DNA from 3 places in the Streptomyces sp. TG1A-8 genome. Region 3 is predicted to be linked to each of the others. Evidence: riboswitches for the same ligand, from Rfam matches in the RefSeq annotation. Region 3 holds a riboswitch; each other region holds the start of a gene.
The links. Region 3 has a riboswitch for thiamine pyrophosphate ahead of QQY24_RS08785 (thiamine ABC transporter substrate binding subunit). Riboswitches for the same ligand answer to the same signal wherever they lie in the genome.
Positions count from the first base shown of each region.

Region 1: another riboswitch for thiamine pyrophosphate. It lies ahead of thiC (phosphomethylpyrimidine synthase ThiC); the one in region 3 lies ahead of QQY24_RS08785 (thiamine ABC transporter substrate binding subunit).
Region 2: another riboswitch for thiamine pyrophosphate. It lies ahead of thiO (glycine oxidase ThiO); the one in region 3 lies ahead of QQY24_RS08785 (thiamine ABC transporter substrate binding subunit).

Region 1 is NZ_JASTLB010000001.1:3,743,810-3,747,952, forward strand. Features, by position in the region: gene QQY24_RS16260 (SsgA family sporulation/cell division regulator) at 1-312, shown strand, start outside; gene QQY24_RS16265 (YibE/F family protein) at 438-1,856, opposite strand; TPP riboswitch at 1,928-2,098, shown strand; gene thiC (phosphomethylpyrimidine synthase ThiC) at 2,091-3,935, shown strand; gene QQY24_RS16275 (hypothetical protein) at 4,079-4,143, opposite strand, start outside.
Region 2 is NZ_JASTLB010000001.1:5,186,719-5,190,861, reverse strand. Features, by position in the region: gene QQY24_RS22790 (NAD(P)/FAD-dependent oxidoreductase) at 82-1,323, opposite strand; TPP riboswitch at 1,474-1,585, shown strand; gene thiO (glycine oxidase ThiO) at 1,583-2,743, shown strand; gene thiS (sulfur carrier protein ThiS) at 2,740-2,940, shown strand; gene QQY24_RS22775 (thiazole synthase) at 2,944-3,738, shown strand; gene pknB (Stk1 family PASTA domain-containing Ser/Thr kinase) at 3,855-4,143, shown strand, end outside.
Region 3 is NZ_JASTLB010000001.1:2,132,418-2,136,560, forward strand. Features, by position in the region: gene QQY24_RS08780 (iron ABC transporter permease) at 1-1,376, opposite strand, end outside; gene QQY24_RS08785 (thiamine ABC transporter substrate binding subunit) at 1,445-2,527, opposite strand; TPP riboswitch at 2,605-2,711, opposite strand; gene rlmN (23S rRNA (adenine(2503)-C(2))-methyltransferase RlmN) at 2,754-3,860, opposite strand; gene QQY24_RS08795 (phosphatidate cytidylyltransferase) at 3,969-4,143, opposite strand, start outside.

The DNA of each region.
Region 1 (4,143 bases), 1.6 Mb from region 3:
CTGCCCGGTGATGCCCCGGTGACCTGGGCGTTCGGTCGCGAGTTGCTGGTCGACGGGGTCGGTCGTCCGTGCGGAGAGGGAGACGTGCACATCGCCCCCGCCGACGCGGAGGTGCTGGGCGAGGTGCTGATCCGGCTCCAGGTCGGCAGCGACCAGGCGTTGTTCCGCTCCTCGGCTCCGCCGCTCGTGGCATTCCTCGACCGCACGGACAAACTCGTACCGCTCGGTCAGGAGGGGGCGCTGGCGGACTTCGACGCCCACCTCGACGAGGCTCTGGACCGCATCCTGGCCGAGGAGCAGAACGCCGGCTGAAGGTTACGGCAGCGGTGCCCGGGCGCTCCGGCGCACCGTGTGGAACCTGTGCAGGAACGCTCCTGTAGAGGTTCCCGGCGCACGGCTCCGAAAGGACCCTGGCTCCGAAAGGGCCCTGGCCCCGGTCACCGCTTCCGGCGCCGGCCCCTGCCCCCGCGTGCCGGAGCGGGCTGCGCCCCGGCGGCCGCGGGCGGTCCGGGACGGTCGGCCGCCACCACCAGCGCGGCGAGTGCGGTGGTCACCGGTACCGAGGCGACCAGACCGATCGAACCCACCAGCGTGCGCACGATCTCCTCCGCCACCAGCTCGCTGTTGGCCACCGTCCCCACGCTGCTCTGCGCGATCGAGAAGAGCAGCAGCAGCGGGAGCGCCGCACCGGCATAGGCGAGCACGAGGGTGTTGACCACGGACGCGATGTGGTCACGGCCGATCCGGATGCCCGCCCGGTACAGTCCGCGCCAGCCCATCGCCGGATTGGCCTCGTGCAACTCCCAGACCGCTGAGGTCTGGGTCACCGTCACGTCGTCCAGGACGCCCAGTGAACCGATGATGACGCCGGCCAGCAGCAGGCCGCTCATGTCGATCGACGGGTACAGCCCGTGGATCAGACCGGTGTTGTCGTCCGTGTTGCCGGTGAGCGCGGCCCAGCCGATGAACTCCGAGCCGAGGATGCCGATCAGCAGCAGGGAGACCAGCGTGCCGAGCACAGCGACCGACGTGCGCGCCGACAGGCCGTGGCACATGTAGAGCGCGATGAGCATGATCGCGCTCGATCCGACGACGGCCACGAGCAAGGGGTTCGACCCCTGCAGTATGGCCGGCAGGATGAAGAGGGTCAGCACCAGGAAGCTGACGGCCAGTGCGACCAGCGCCATGACGCCACGGATGCGGCCCACCACCACGACCGCGAGCGCGAAGATGCCGGCGAGCAGCACCATGGGGAACTTCCGGTTCACGTCGGTGACCGAGTACTGCAGGTCCTTCGGCGCCGAGGGCTCGTAGGCGACCACGACCTTCTCACCCTGGTGCATCTGCCGTGTCTGATCGGGTTGCACGATCTCGGTGAACTCACGGCCCCGGTCCTCTCCGGTGTCGACCCGGACCGTCGCCTTCTTGCAGGTGCCGTCCGCCTCCGCCACCGCGGAGGTGCCCTCGGCGGTGGCGGTGTCACCGGTCGGAGTACCGCTTGAGGCGTTGACCGATTTGCAGCTCACCGCGACGACCTGGGTGACCGTGGCCTGCTGCGTCTGGCGGTCGAAGCCGACACCGGACCGCTTGTGGGACGGGGCTCCGCCCGGCCAGAGCACCAGCAGCCCCACCACGACGGCCGCCGTGAACGGAATCAGGATCGCTGCGATGACCTTGCGCAGGTGTTGGGAGACCGGAGCGGCGGGTCCATGGGCATGACTGTGCGAATGGCCCGGCCCGGCGCCGCTCTCCTGACCGCCGTGTCCGTGGTCGTGACCGTGTCCGCCGTCCTGTCCGGAGCCGCCCTGGCGGGGCGGCTCGGAGGGCGGGTACGGGTACTGCTCCATCGTGGTCACCGACCGATCATCGCAAGAACGACAGGGGCCCTCTGTTCACCGCGCCAGCAATGACGCTAGCGTGGGGGCACCTTTGCACACGCGGGAGCTCGGAGCACCGGGCTGAGAGGGCGCTGACCTCCGTATTGCAATGTTTCACGTGGAACTGGATTCCGCGGAACATCGGCAGACGGAAACCGCTGCGTCGACCGCCGAACCTGTTACCGGGTAATGCCGGCGTAGGGAGTAGGTCTCATGACCAACAAGGACGCACACACGCCTGTCTCCACTCAGGACACGGTGAACGGATCGGTGAACGGATCGGCGAACGGGGCGGTGGCCGGCTCGCCGGACGCTTCCTCGAAGGGGGAGGTCGGGAGGTCCATCGGCTGGCACAAGGCGTATGTCGAGGGTTCGCGCCCCGACATGCGCGTGCCGGTTCGTCAGGTGCACCTCACCAACGGTCAGTCGGTCACCCTGTACGACACATCCGGCCCGTACACCGATCCACACGTCGACACCGATGTCCGCAGGGGCCTGTCGCCGTTGCGGGAGAACTGGATCATCGCCCGCGGCGACACCGAGGAGTACGCGGGCCGTCCCGTCCGTCCCGAGGACGACGGCATCAAGCACACCTCGCCGCGCGGTGGCCTGCGCAATCTGGACGCCGTGTTCCCCGGACGCCCGCGCCAGCCCCGGCGCGGGTGCGACGGCCGCGCGGTCACACAGCTCGCGTACGCGCGCCGGGGCGAGGTCACGCCCGAGATGGAGTACGTGGCCATCCGCGAGAACGTCGCTCCCGAGGTGGTGCGCGAGGAGATCGCGGCGGGCCGCGCGGTGCTGCCGGCCAACGTCAACCACCCGGAGATCGAGCCGATGATCATCGGTAAGCGGTTCCTGGTGAAGGTCAACGCCAACATCGGCAACTCCGCGGTCACCTCCTCCATCGAGGAGGAGGTCGAGAAGATGACCTGGGCGACCCGCTGGGGCGCCGACACGGTCATGGACCTCTCCACCGGCCGCAACATCCACACCACCCGCGAGTGGGTGCTGCGCAACTCCCCCGTCCCCATCGGCACGGTGCCGCTCTACCAGGCGCTGGAGAAGGTCGACGGCAAGGCCGAGGAACTGACCTGGGACATCTACAAGGACACGGTCATCGAGCAGGCCGAGCAGGGCGTGGACTACATGACCGTCCATGCGGGCGTACGCCTGGCGTATGTGCCGCTCACCGCCAACCGCAAGACCGGCATCGTCTCGCGCGGTGGTTCGATCATGGCCGCGTGGTGCCTGGCGCACCACAAGGAGTCGTTCCTGTACGAGAACTTCGAGGAACTCTGCGAGATCCTCGCCGCCTACGACGTCACGTACTCGCTGGGCGACGGCCTGCGGCCCGGCTCCATCGCGGACGCCAACGACGAGGCGCAGTTCGCCGAATTGCGCACCCTCGGGGAACTCAACCGGATCGCCAGGCGTTTTCACGTACAGACGATGATCGAGGGCCCCGGTCACGTCCCGATGCACAAGATCAAGGAGAACATCGACCTTCAGCAGGAGATCTGTGATGAAGCTCCGTTCTATACGCTCGGCCCGCTGACCACCGACATCGCCCCGGCCTACGACCACATCACCTCCGGCATCGGTGCGGCGATGATCGCCTGGTGGGGCACGGCGATGCTCTGTTACGTCACGCCCAAGGAGCACCTGGGCCTGCCCAACCGGGACGACGTCAAGACCGGTGTCATCACCTACAAGATCGCCGCTCACGCAGCCGACCTGGCCAAGGGGCACCCGGGTGCGCAGGAGTGGGACGACGCGCTGTCCGACGCCCGGTTCGAGTTCCGGTGGGAGGACCAGTTCAACCTCGCCCTGGACCCGGACACGGCCAGGGAGTTCCATGACGAGACGCTGCCGGCCGAGCCCGCCAAGACGGCCCACTTCTGCTCCATGTGCGGGCCGAAGTTCTGCTCGATGAAGATCTCGCAGGACATCCGGCGCGAACACGGCGGCAGCCGGGTGGAGATCGAGGAGGGCATGGCGCAGAAGTCGAAGGAGTTCGCGGCCGCGGGCAACCGGGTCTATCTGCCGATCACCGAGTGAGACGCGTGCCGCCCCCCGCCGCGCAACTGCGGTCGGCCGGGGTGGCGCCGCACGGCTGGTCCGGGCTCGTGACACCCCTTGACGGGGCGCAAGTCGCGGGCAGGCCGCAGTGACCGCGCAGCCGTGGTCCGGCGGGCGGCGGGCTATTCCGGCTGGTGCTCCGGGCCGCCGAAGTCGGGGCTCGTGTAGTCCGGCCCGGTGAAGCTCG
Region 2 (4,143 bases), 3.1 Mb from region 3:
CAGCCGGAAACCGGACCGGGCCACCCGGCGGACACGCCCCGGGTCCCGCCGACGCGGGACGGGCGGGGTCCGGCGGCCGTGTCAGGCCCCGCCGTCGGCGGTGGTCTCCTTCAGCGGCCGGGCCGGGTCGGCCAGCGCGTCCCCGTCCATGCGGCGGCCCGCCTCGATCAGCCGTCTGCCCTGGGCCAGGTCGCGGGGCCGGCCGACCGCGAGCAGGGCGACCAGCCGGTCCTCGCGCAGCCAGCACACCGTCCAGGCGGGCCCGGCCGGGTCGCCGCGCCACACCGTGCGGTCGGCGCCGGCGTGGTGGCCGGCGTACTGCACGAACCGGCCGAACTGCTCGGACCAGAAGTACGGCACCGGGTCGTAGGTCCGGGGCGTCTCGCCGAGGATGTCCGCGGCCACCGTGCGGGGGCCCTGCAGGGCGTTGTCCCAGTGGTGGACCAGCAGCCGCGCACCGTACCGGGCGGAGGGGAAGGAGACGCAGTCGCCGACCGCGTACACGTCCTCGGCGCTGGTGCGCAGCCGGTCGTCGGCCAGGACCTCGCCGTGGGCGCCCAGTTCGATGCCGGAGCCGGCCAGCCAGGCGGTGGCGGGACGGGCGCCGACGCCGACCACGACGGCGCCGGCGGGCAGCCGGGTGCCGTCGGCGAGCACCACCGCGCCGGCCTCGACGCGCTCCACGCGCGCGTGGGTGCGCAGGTCGGCGCCGCTGTCGGCGTACCAGGCCGCCATGGGCGCGGCCACCTCGGCGGGCAGCGCGCCGGCCAGCGGCCGGTCGGCGGCCTCCACGACGGTCACCGCGCAGCCCGCCTCGCGGGCGGCCGTGGCGAACTCGGCGCCGATCCAGCCGGCGCCGACGACCACGACGTCGTGCTGGCGGGCCAGTACGGGCCGCAGCCGTTCGGCGTCGTCCAGGGTGCGCAGCAGGTGCACGCCGGGCACACCCTCGGTGCCCGGCAGCCGGATCGGCTCGGCACCGGTGGCCAGGACCAGCACGTCGTAGGGGACGGGACCGGCCCCGGTGTCCAGCTCGCGGTCGGCGGGGCGCACGCCCAGCACCTCGCAGCCGAGCCGCAGTTCGATGCCGAGTGCGTCGAAGTCGACGTCGAAGGCGGAGCCCTCGGCCTTGCCGAGCAGCACGGCCTTGGACAGCGGCGGCCGGTCGTAGGGCTGGTGGGGCTCGGCGCCGATCAGGGTCACGGTGCCCGTGAAGCCCTGCTCGCGCAGGGCGACCGCGGTCTGCACCCCGGCCATGCCCGCGCCGGCGACGACCACGCGCCGCTGCGGTGCCGCGCCCTCGTGCGGTGTCTGCTCGCTCACCCGGTCACCATAGCCAGGTGACGCACCGTGCGTCAGCGGGCGTGCTCCGTGACCCGTTCCGCACCGCTCGCACCGGACGTCCCGCCGGCCGCCGCCCGGGGGGCGGGCTCCCTTACGGGTGGCGCGCCCCGCGGGCTAGGGTGGCCACGCACGAGCACTCGCGGGAGCCCGGACGCACCGGGCTGAGAGGGAGGCTGGCGGCCTCCGACCGTACGAACCTGATCCGGGTCATGCCGGCGAAGGGAGGGGCTGGACGCCCATGTCGTCACGTACGTCCGACGTCCTCGTCATCGGGGGCGGGATCATCGGCCTGGTCACGGCCTGGCGGGCCGCGCAGCGCGGGCTCGCCGCGGCCGTGGTGGACCCTGAGCCCGGCGGCGGGGCCGCGCGGGTCGCGGCGGGGATGCTGGCCGCGGTCTCGGAGCTGCACTACGGCGAGGAGACCCTGCTCGCCCTCAACCTGGAGTCCGTCCGCCGCTGGCCGGACTTCACGGCCGAGCTGACCGGGCTGACCGGCCACGACCTCGGCTACCGCCGCTGCGGCACGCTCGCCGTCGCGCTGGACGCCGACGACCGCGCCCAGCTGCGCGAACTGCACGCCCTCCAGCGGCGCGCGGGCCTGGAGTCGGTGTGGCTGTCGGGCCGGGAGTGCCGGCGGCTGGAGCCGATGCTCGCGCCCGGGGTGCGCGGGGGGCTGCGGGTCAACGGCGACCACCAGGTGGACCCGCGGCGGCTCGCGGCGGCGCTGCTGGCCGCCTGCGAGCGGGCCGGGGTGGTGTTCCACCGGTCCTGGGCCGAGCGCCTCGACGTGGTGCGCGGGCGCGCCTCGGGTGTCACCACGGCGGACGGCACCGGGCTGGCCGCCGGACAGGTGGTGCTGGCGGCCGGGAGCCTGAGCGGGCGCCTGGCGGGCGTCCCGGACGAGGTCCTGCCCGCGGTGCGGCCGGTGAAGGGCCAGGTGCTGCGGCTGACGGTGCCGCGCCGGTACGCGCCGTTCCTGAGCCGCACCGTGCGGGCCGTGGTGCGCGGCAGCCAGGTCTACCTGGTGCCCCGGGAGAACGGCGAGCTGGTCGTCGGCGCGACCAGCGAGGAGCTGGGCTGGGACACGACCGTGACGGCCGGCGGCGTGTACGCGCTGCTGCGCGACGCCCACGAGCTGGTGCCGGGGATCACCGAGCTGCCCCTGACCGAGACCCGGGCCGGACTGCGCCCCGGTTCCCCGGACAACGCGCCGCTGCTGGGCCCCTGCGGTCTGGACGGGCTGCTGCTGGCCACCGGGCACTACCGCAACGGGGTGCTGCTCACCCCGGTCACCGGTGACGCCCTGGCGCACGCGCTGCTCACCGGTGAGCTGCCGCAGGAGGCCCGCCCGTTCACGCCGAAGCGTTTCGGCGCCGTCCTCACGGAGCTGCCCACATGAACGTCTCCGTCAACGGCGAGCGCCGGGAGGTCGCCGCGGGCACCGCTCTCGACGGCCTCGTCCGCTCCCTGACCGCGGCGCCCTCCGGGGTGGCCGCCGCCGTCAACGAAACGGTCGTCCCGCGCGCGCGGTGGGCGGCCACCGTCCTCACCGAGGGCGACCGCGTCGAAGTCCTCACCGCCGTCCAGGGAGGCTGACCGATGACCGACGACCCCTTCGTCCTCGGCGGTGTGCCCCTCGGCTCCCGGCTGATCATGGGCACGGGCGGCGCGCCCAGCCCGGAGGTGCTGGAGCGGGCCCTGGTGGCCTCGGGCACCGAACTGACCACCGTGGCCATGCGGCGGGTCGACCCCGGCGTGCGCGGCTCGGTGCTGTCGGTGCTGGAGCGGCTGGGCATCCGGGTGCTGCCGAACACGGCCGGCTGCTTCACCGCCGGGGAGGCCGTGCTGACCGCGCGGCTGGCCCGGGAGGCGCTCGGCACGGACCTGGTCAAGCTGGAGGTGATCGCCGACGAGCGGACCCTGCTGCCCGATCCGGTGGAGCTGCTGGAGGCCGCGGAGACGCTGGTCGACGACGGGTTCACGGTGCTGCCGTACACCAATGACGACCCGGTGCTCGCGCGGAGGCTGCAGGACGTGGGCTGTGCGGCGGTCATGCCGCTGGGCTCGCCGATCGGGTCCGGGCTCGGGATCCGCAACCCGCACAACTTCCAGCTGATCGTGGAGCAGGCGCAGGTGCCGGTGATCCTGGACGCGGGGGCCGGCACGGCGTCGGACGCGGCGCTGGCGATGGAGCTGGGGTGCGCGGGGGTGATGCTCGCGTCCGCCGTGACCCGGGCGCAGGAGCCCGAGCTGATGGCGGCGGCGATGCGGCGGGCGGTGGAGGCGGGCAGGATGGCCCGGCTGGCCGGACGGATCCCGCGGCGGCACTTCGCGCGGGCGTCGTCCCCCGCCGAGGGCCTGGCCGCGCTCGATCCGGAGCGCCCCGCGTTCTGAGCGGCGCCCGGGATCCTGCCCGGGTTCCGGGGGAAGCGTCACAGGTCGGCTGCAGTGGGGCGGCCGAGCCGGTCGCGCCGGGGAGCCGGCCGGCACGTCCTCGTAGACTCGCCTGCGTGGATACGACCCTTCAGGACCCCCTCGTCGGGCAGGTGCTCGACGGCCGTTACCGCGTCGAGGCGCGGATCGCGGTCGGCGGGATGGCCACGGTCTACCGGGCCCTGGACACCCGTCTGGACCGGGTCCTCGCGCTCAAGGTGATGCACCCGGCGCTGGCCTCCGACGGGTCGTTCGTGGAGCGGTTCATCCGGGAGGCCAAGTCGGTCGCCCGGCTGGCGCACCCCAACGTGGTGCAGGTCTTCGACCAGGGCACCGACGGGCCGTACGTGTACCTGGCGATGGAGT
Region 3 (4,143 bases):
GCGACCAGCAGCGCCCTGCGCACCAGCGGCAGGTCGACCTCCCGCCACACCCGCCGGGGCGACGCCCCGAGCACGGCCGCCGCCTCCCGCAGCCGCCCGTCCACCGCCCGCAGCACGGGCAGCATGGTCCGCACCACGAAGGGGACACCGACCAGCGCCTGGGCGAGCGGGACGAGGACCCACGACTGGCGCAGGTCCAGCGGCGGCCTGTCCAGCGCGATCAGGAAGCCGAAGCCGACGGTCACGGCGGAGACGCCGAGCGGCAGCATCAGCAGCGCGTCGAAGCCGCGCACCAGCCGTCCGGCGTCCCGGCGGGCCAGTGCGGCGGCGGCGAGGCCGCCGATCAGCACGGCGATGGCCGTGGCGGCGGCGGCGTACTGGAGCGAGGTCCACACGGCGTGCAGCGGAGCCACCAGGAAGGTGCCGCCGTCGGTGCGCGTCAGCGCCCGGTAGTAGCCGAAGCCGGACGCGTCGAGGGAGCGCCCGACGAGCACGGCCAGCGGCAGCACCAGCAGCAGCGCGACGGTGGCGAGGACCGAGACGAGCAGCGTCCACTGTCCGGCCCCGCGCGGCCGGCGCGCGGTCACCGAGGCGTCGACCAGGTGCAGCGCGCTCTCGCGCCGGCGGACGGTCCGGGCGTGCACGACCAGGACGGCGCCCACCGCGGCGAACTGCACGACGGTGAGCACCGCGGCCGTGGTCAGGTCGAAGACCTCGGAGGTCTGCCGGTAGATCTCCACTTCGAGCGTGGCGAAGGTGGGGCCGCCGAGGATCTGCACCACGCCGAAGGAGGTGAAGGTGAACAGGAAGACCATCAGTGCGGCGGCGGCCACGGCGGGCGCCAGGGCGGGCAGGACCACCTGCCGCCAGGCCTTGGCCGCGGACGCGCCGAGCATCCGGGCGGCCTCCTCCTGCCGGGGGTCGAGCTGGGCCCACAGCCCGCCGACGGTGCGGACGACGACCGCGTAGTTGAAGAAGACGTGGGCCAGCAGGATCGCCCACACCGTGGTGTCCAGCCGTACCCCCCACAGCTCGTCCAGCAGCCCGCCGCGCCCGACCAGGGCCAGGAAGGCGGTGCCGACGACGACGGTCGGCAGCACGAACGGGACCGTGACGACGGCCCGCAGCAGTTGTCTGCCGGGGAAGTCGAGGCGGGCGAAGACGTAGGCGGCGGGCAGGGCGGCCAGCAGGGTGAGGGCGGTGGAGGCGAGCGCCTGCCAGCCGGTGAACCACAGCACGTGCCGGATGTCCGGCCGGGTGACCACGTCCGCCATCCGCCCGAACTGCCAGGCGCCGTCGGCCCTCAGCCCGCGTGCCACGATCGCGGCCACGGGCCAGGCGAAGAACACCGCGAAGAACGCGACGGGCGGGGCCATGAGGCCGAGCCGCGCCGCGCTCCCCGTGCGGCCGCCCCTGCGGGGGGCCGCGCCGGGCGCCGCTCCGGCTACTTCAGTACGAGCGACGTCCACGACTTGACCCACTGATCGCGGTTGGCGGCGATGGTGCCGGGGGACATGGTCTCGGGGTCCTCGGCGGCGGGCCCGTACCGCGTGAAGTCGGCGGGCACCGCGGTGCCCTCCACCACCGGGTAGACGAACATGTTCAGCGGCATGTCCCGCTGGAACTCCCCGGACAGCAGGAAGTCGAGGAACGCCTTGCCGCCCTTGGGGTTCCCCGCGTGGCTCAGCAGCCCGGCGAACTCGACCTGCCGGAAGCAGGTGCCGGCCGCCACGCCGGTCGGGGCGGTGCGGGGCCGCTTCGCGGCGTAGATCACCTCGGCGGGCGGGGAGGAGGCGTACGACACCACCAGCGGCCGGTCGCCGCCGGCCTTGCGGCCTCCGGCCGAGCCGGAGAACTCCTGGTCGTAGGCCTGTTCCCAGCCGTCGACCACTTTGACGCCGTTGGCCTTGAGCTTCTGCCAGTACTCCGGCCAGCCGGTCCCGCCGAACCGTGCGGCGCTGCCGAGCAGGAAGCCGAGGCCGGGCGAGGAGGTGGCGGCGTTCTCGGTGACGAGGAGGTTCTTGTACGCGGGCTTCGCGAGGTCGGCGAAGGTCTGCGGCGGGGCCAGCTTGTGCTCGTTGAAGTACGCCTTGTCGTAGTTGACGCAGATGTCGCCGTAGTCGACGGGCGTGACGCGGTGCCGGGCCCGGTCGAGCTGGTAGGCGGCGCCGACCCGGTCGAGGCCCTTCGCCTCGTACGGCTGGAACAGGCCGTTGTCGAGGGCGCGGGACAGCAGTGTGTTGTCGACGCCGAAGAAGACGTCGCCCTGCGGGTGGTCCTTGGTCAGGATCGCCTTGTTGACGGCCTGCCCGGCGTCGCCGTCCTTCAGGACCCGGACCGTGTACCCGGACCGCTTCTCGAAGTCCTTGAGGACGCTCTTGGAGACGGCCCACGAGTCGTGGCTGACCAGGGTGACGGTCTTGGAACCGCCCGCTCCGCCGGCGTCCGCGCTGCCGCAGCCGGCCAGTGCCGGCAGCGCGATCAGCCCGAGCCCGGCGGCCACGGCCACGAAGGTCTTGGTGTGCACTGGATGTCCTCCTGGGGTTGGCCAGGAAGAGACGCGGCCCCGTCCGGCCTCGGCGGAGGCCGGACGGGGCGCAACAGCTTGAGTGGTGACCGAACTTCCTACCCAGAATGACCTGGGCGAGGTTCAGAGGGTCTGCGGCCGGTTGCCGCACTCTCAGCGCTGTGGCGCTCCCCTGTCGGAATATGCAGATGTACGGCTGGTATGAAGTTGTGGTGACGGGCTCAGGTTACCGCTCGGTGGCCGCCAGCTGACCACAGGCCCCGTCGATCTCCTGTCCCCGGGTGTCCCGGATGGTCACCGGCACCCCGTGGGCCGCGACGGCCTCCACGAACGCCTTCTCGTCCTCGGGCCGCGAGGCGGTCCACCGGGAGCCCGGCGTCGGGTTGAGCGGGATGAGGTTGACGTGCACGGGCCTGCCCCTGAGCAGTCGTCCGAGCCGGTCGCCGCGCCAGGCCTGGTCGTTGATGTCCCGAATGAGCGCGTACTCGATCGACAGCCGGCGGCCCGTCTTCTCCGCGTACTCGAAGCCGGCGTCGAGCACCTCGCGCACCTTCCACCGCGTGTTCACGGGGACGAGGGTGTCGCGCAGCTCGTCGTCGGGGGCGTGCAGGGAGATCGCCAGCCGGCACTTGAAGCCCTCGTCGGCGAAGCGGTGGATGGCCGGCACCAGTCCGACGGTGGAGACCGTGATCCCGCGCTGCGACAGCCCGAGCCCGTCCGGCGCGGGATCGGTGAGCGCCCGGACGGCACCGACGACGCGCTTGTAGTTGGCGAGCGGCTCGCCCATCCCCATGAAGACGATGTTGGACAGCCGCGCCGGGCCGCCGGGCACCTCGCCGTCGCGCAGCGCCCGCATCCCGTCCACGATCTGGTGGACGATCTCGGCGGTGGACAGGTTCCGGTCCAGGCCCGCCTGTCCGGTGGCGCAGAAGGGGCAGTTCATCCCGCACCCGGCCTGCGAGCTGATGCACATGGTCACCCGGTCCGGGTAGCGCATCAGCACCGACTCCACGAGCGTGCCGTCGAACAGCCGCCACAGCGTCTTGCGCGTGGTGCCCTGGTCGGTCGACAGGTGCCGCACGACGGTCATCAGCTCGGGGAACAGCGCCTCCTGGAGCTTGCCGCGCGACCCGGCGGGGATGTCGGTCCACTGCTCGGGGTCGTGCGCGTACCGCGCGAAGTAGTGCTGCGAGAGCTGCTTGGCACGGAACGGCTTCTCACCGATCCCGGCCACGGCGTCCTTGCGCTCGGCGGGCGTGAGGTCGGCGAGGTGCCGCGGCGGCTTCTTGGCTCCGCGCGGGGCGACGAAAGTGAGTTCTCCGGGCTTGGGCATGGTGCTCCCAGTGTCGCAGATCGAATCGCGGGCCCGTGCGGGCCGGCCACGGCAGCGGGCCCCGCCCTGCCGAGCAGGAGGGGGCCCGCAAGCCGTGGCGCGCGCGGCTCAGGCGGAGCCGACGAACACGACCATCAGCAGCCACACCACCGGGGCCGTCGGCAGCAGGGAGTCCAGGCGGTCCATGATGCCGCCGTGACCGGGGAGCAGGGCGCCCATGTCCTTGATGCCCAGGTCCCGCTTGATCATGGACTCGCCCAGGTCGCCCAGCGTGGCACTGGCC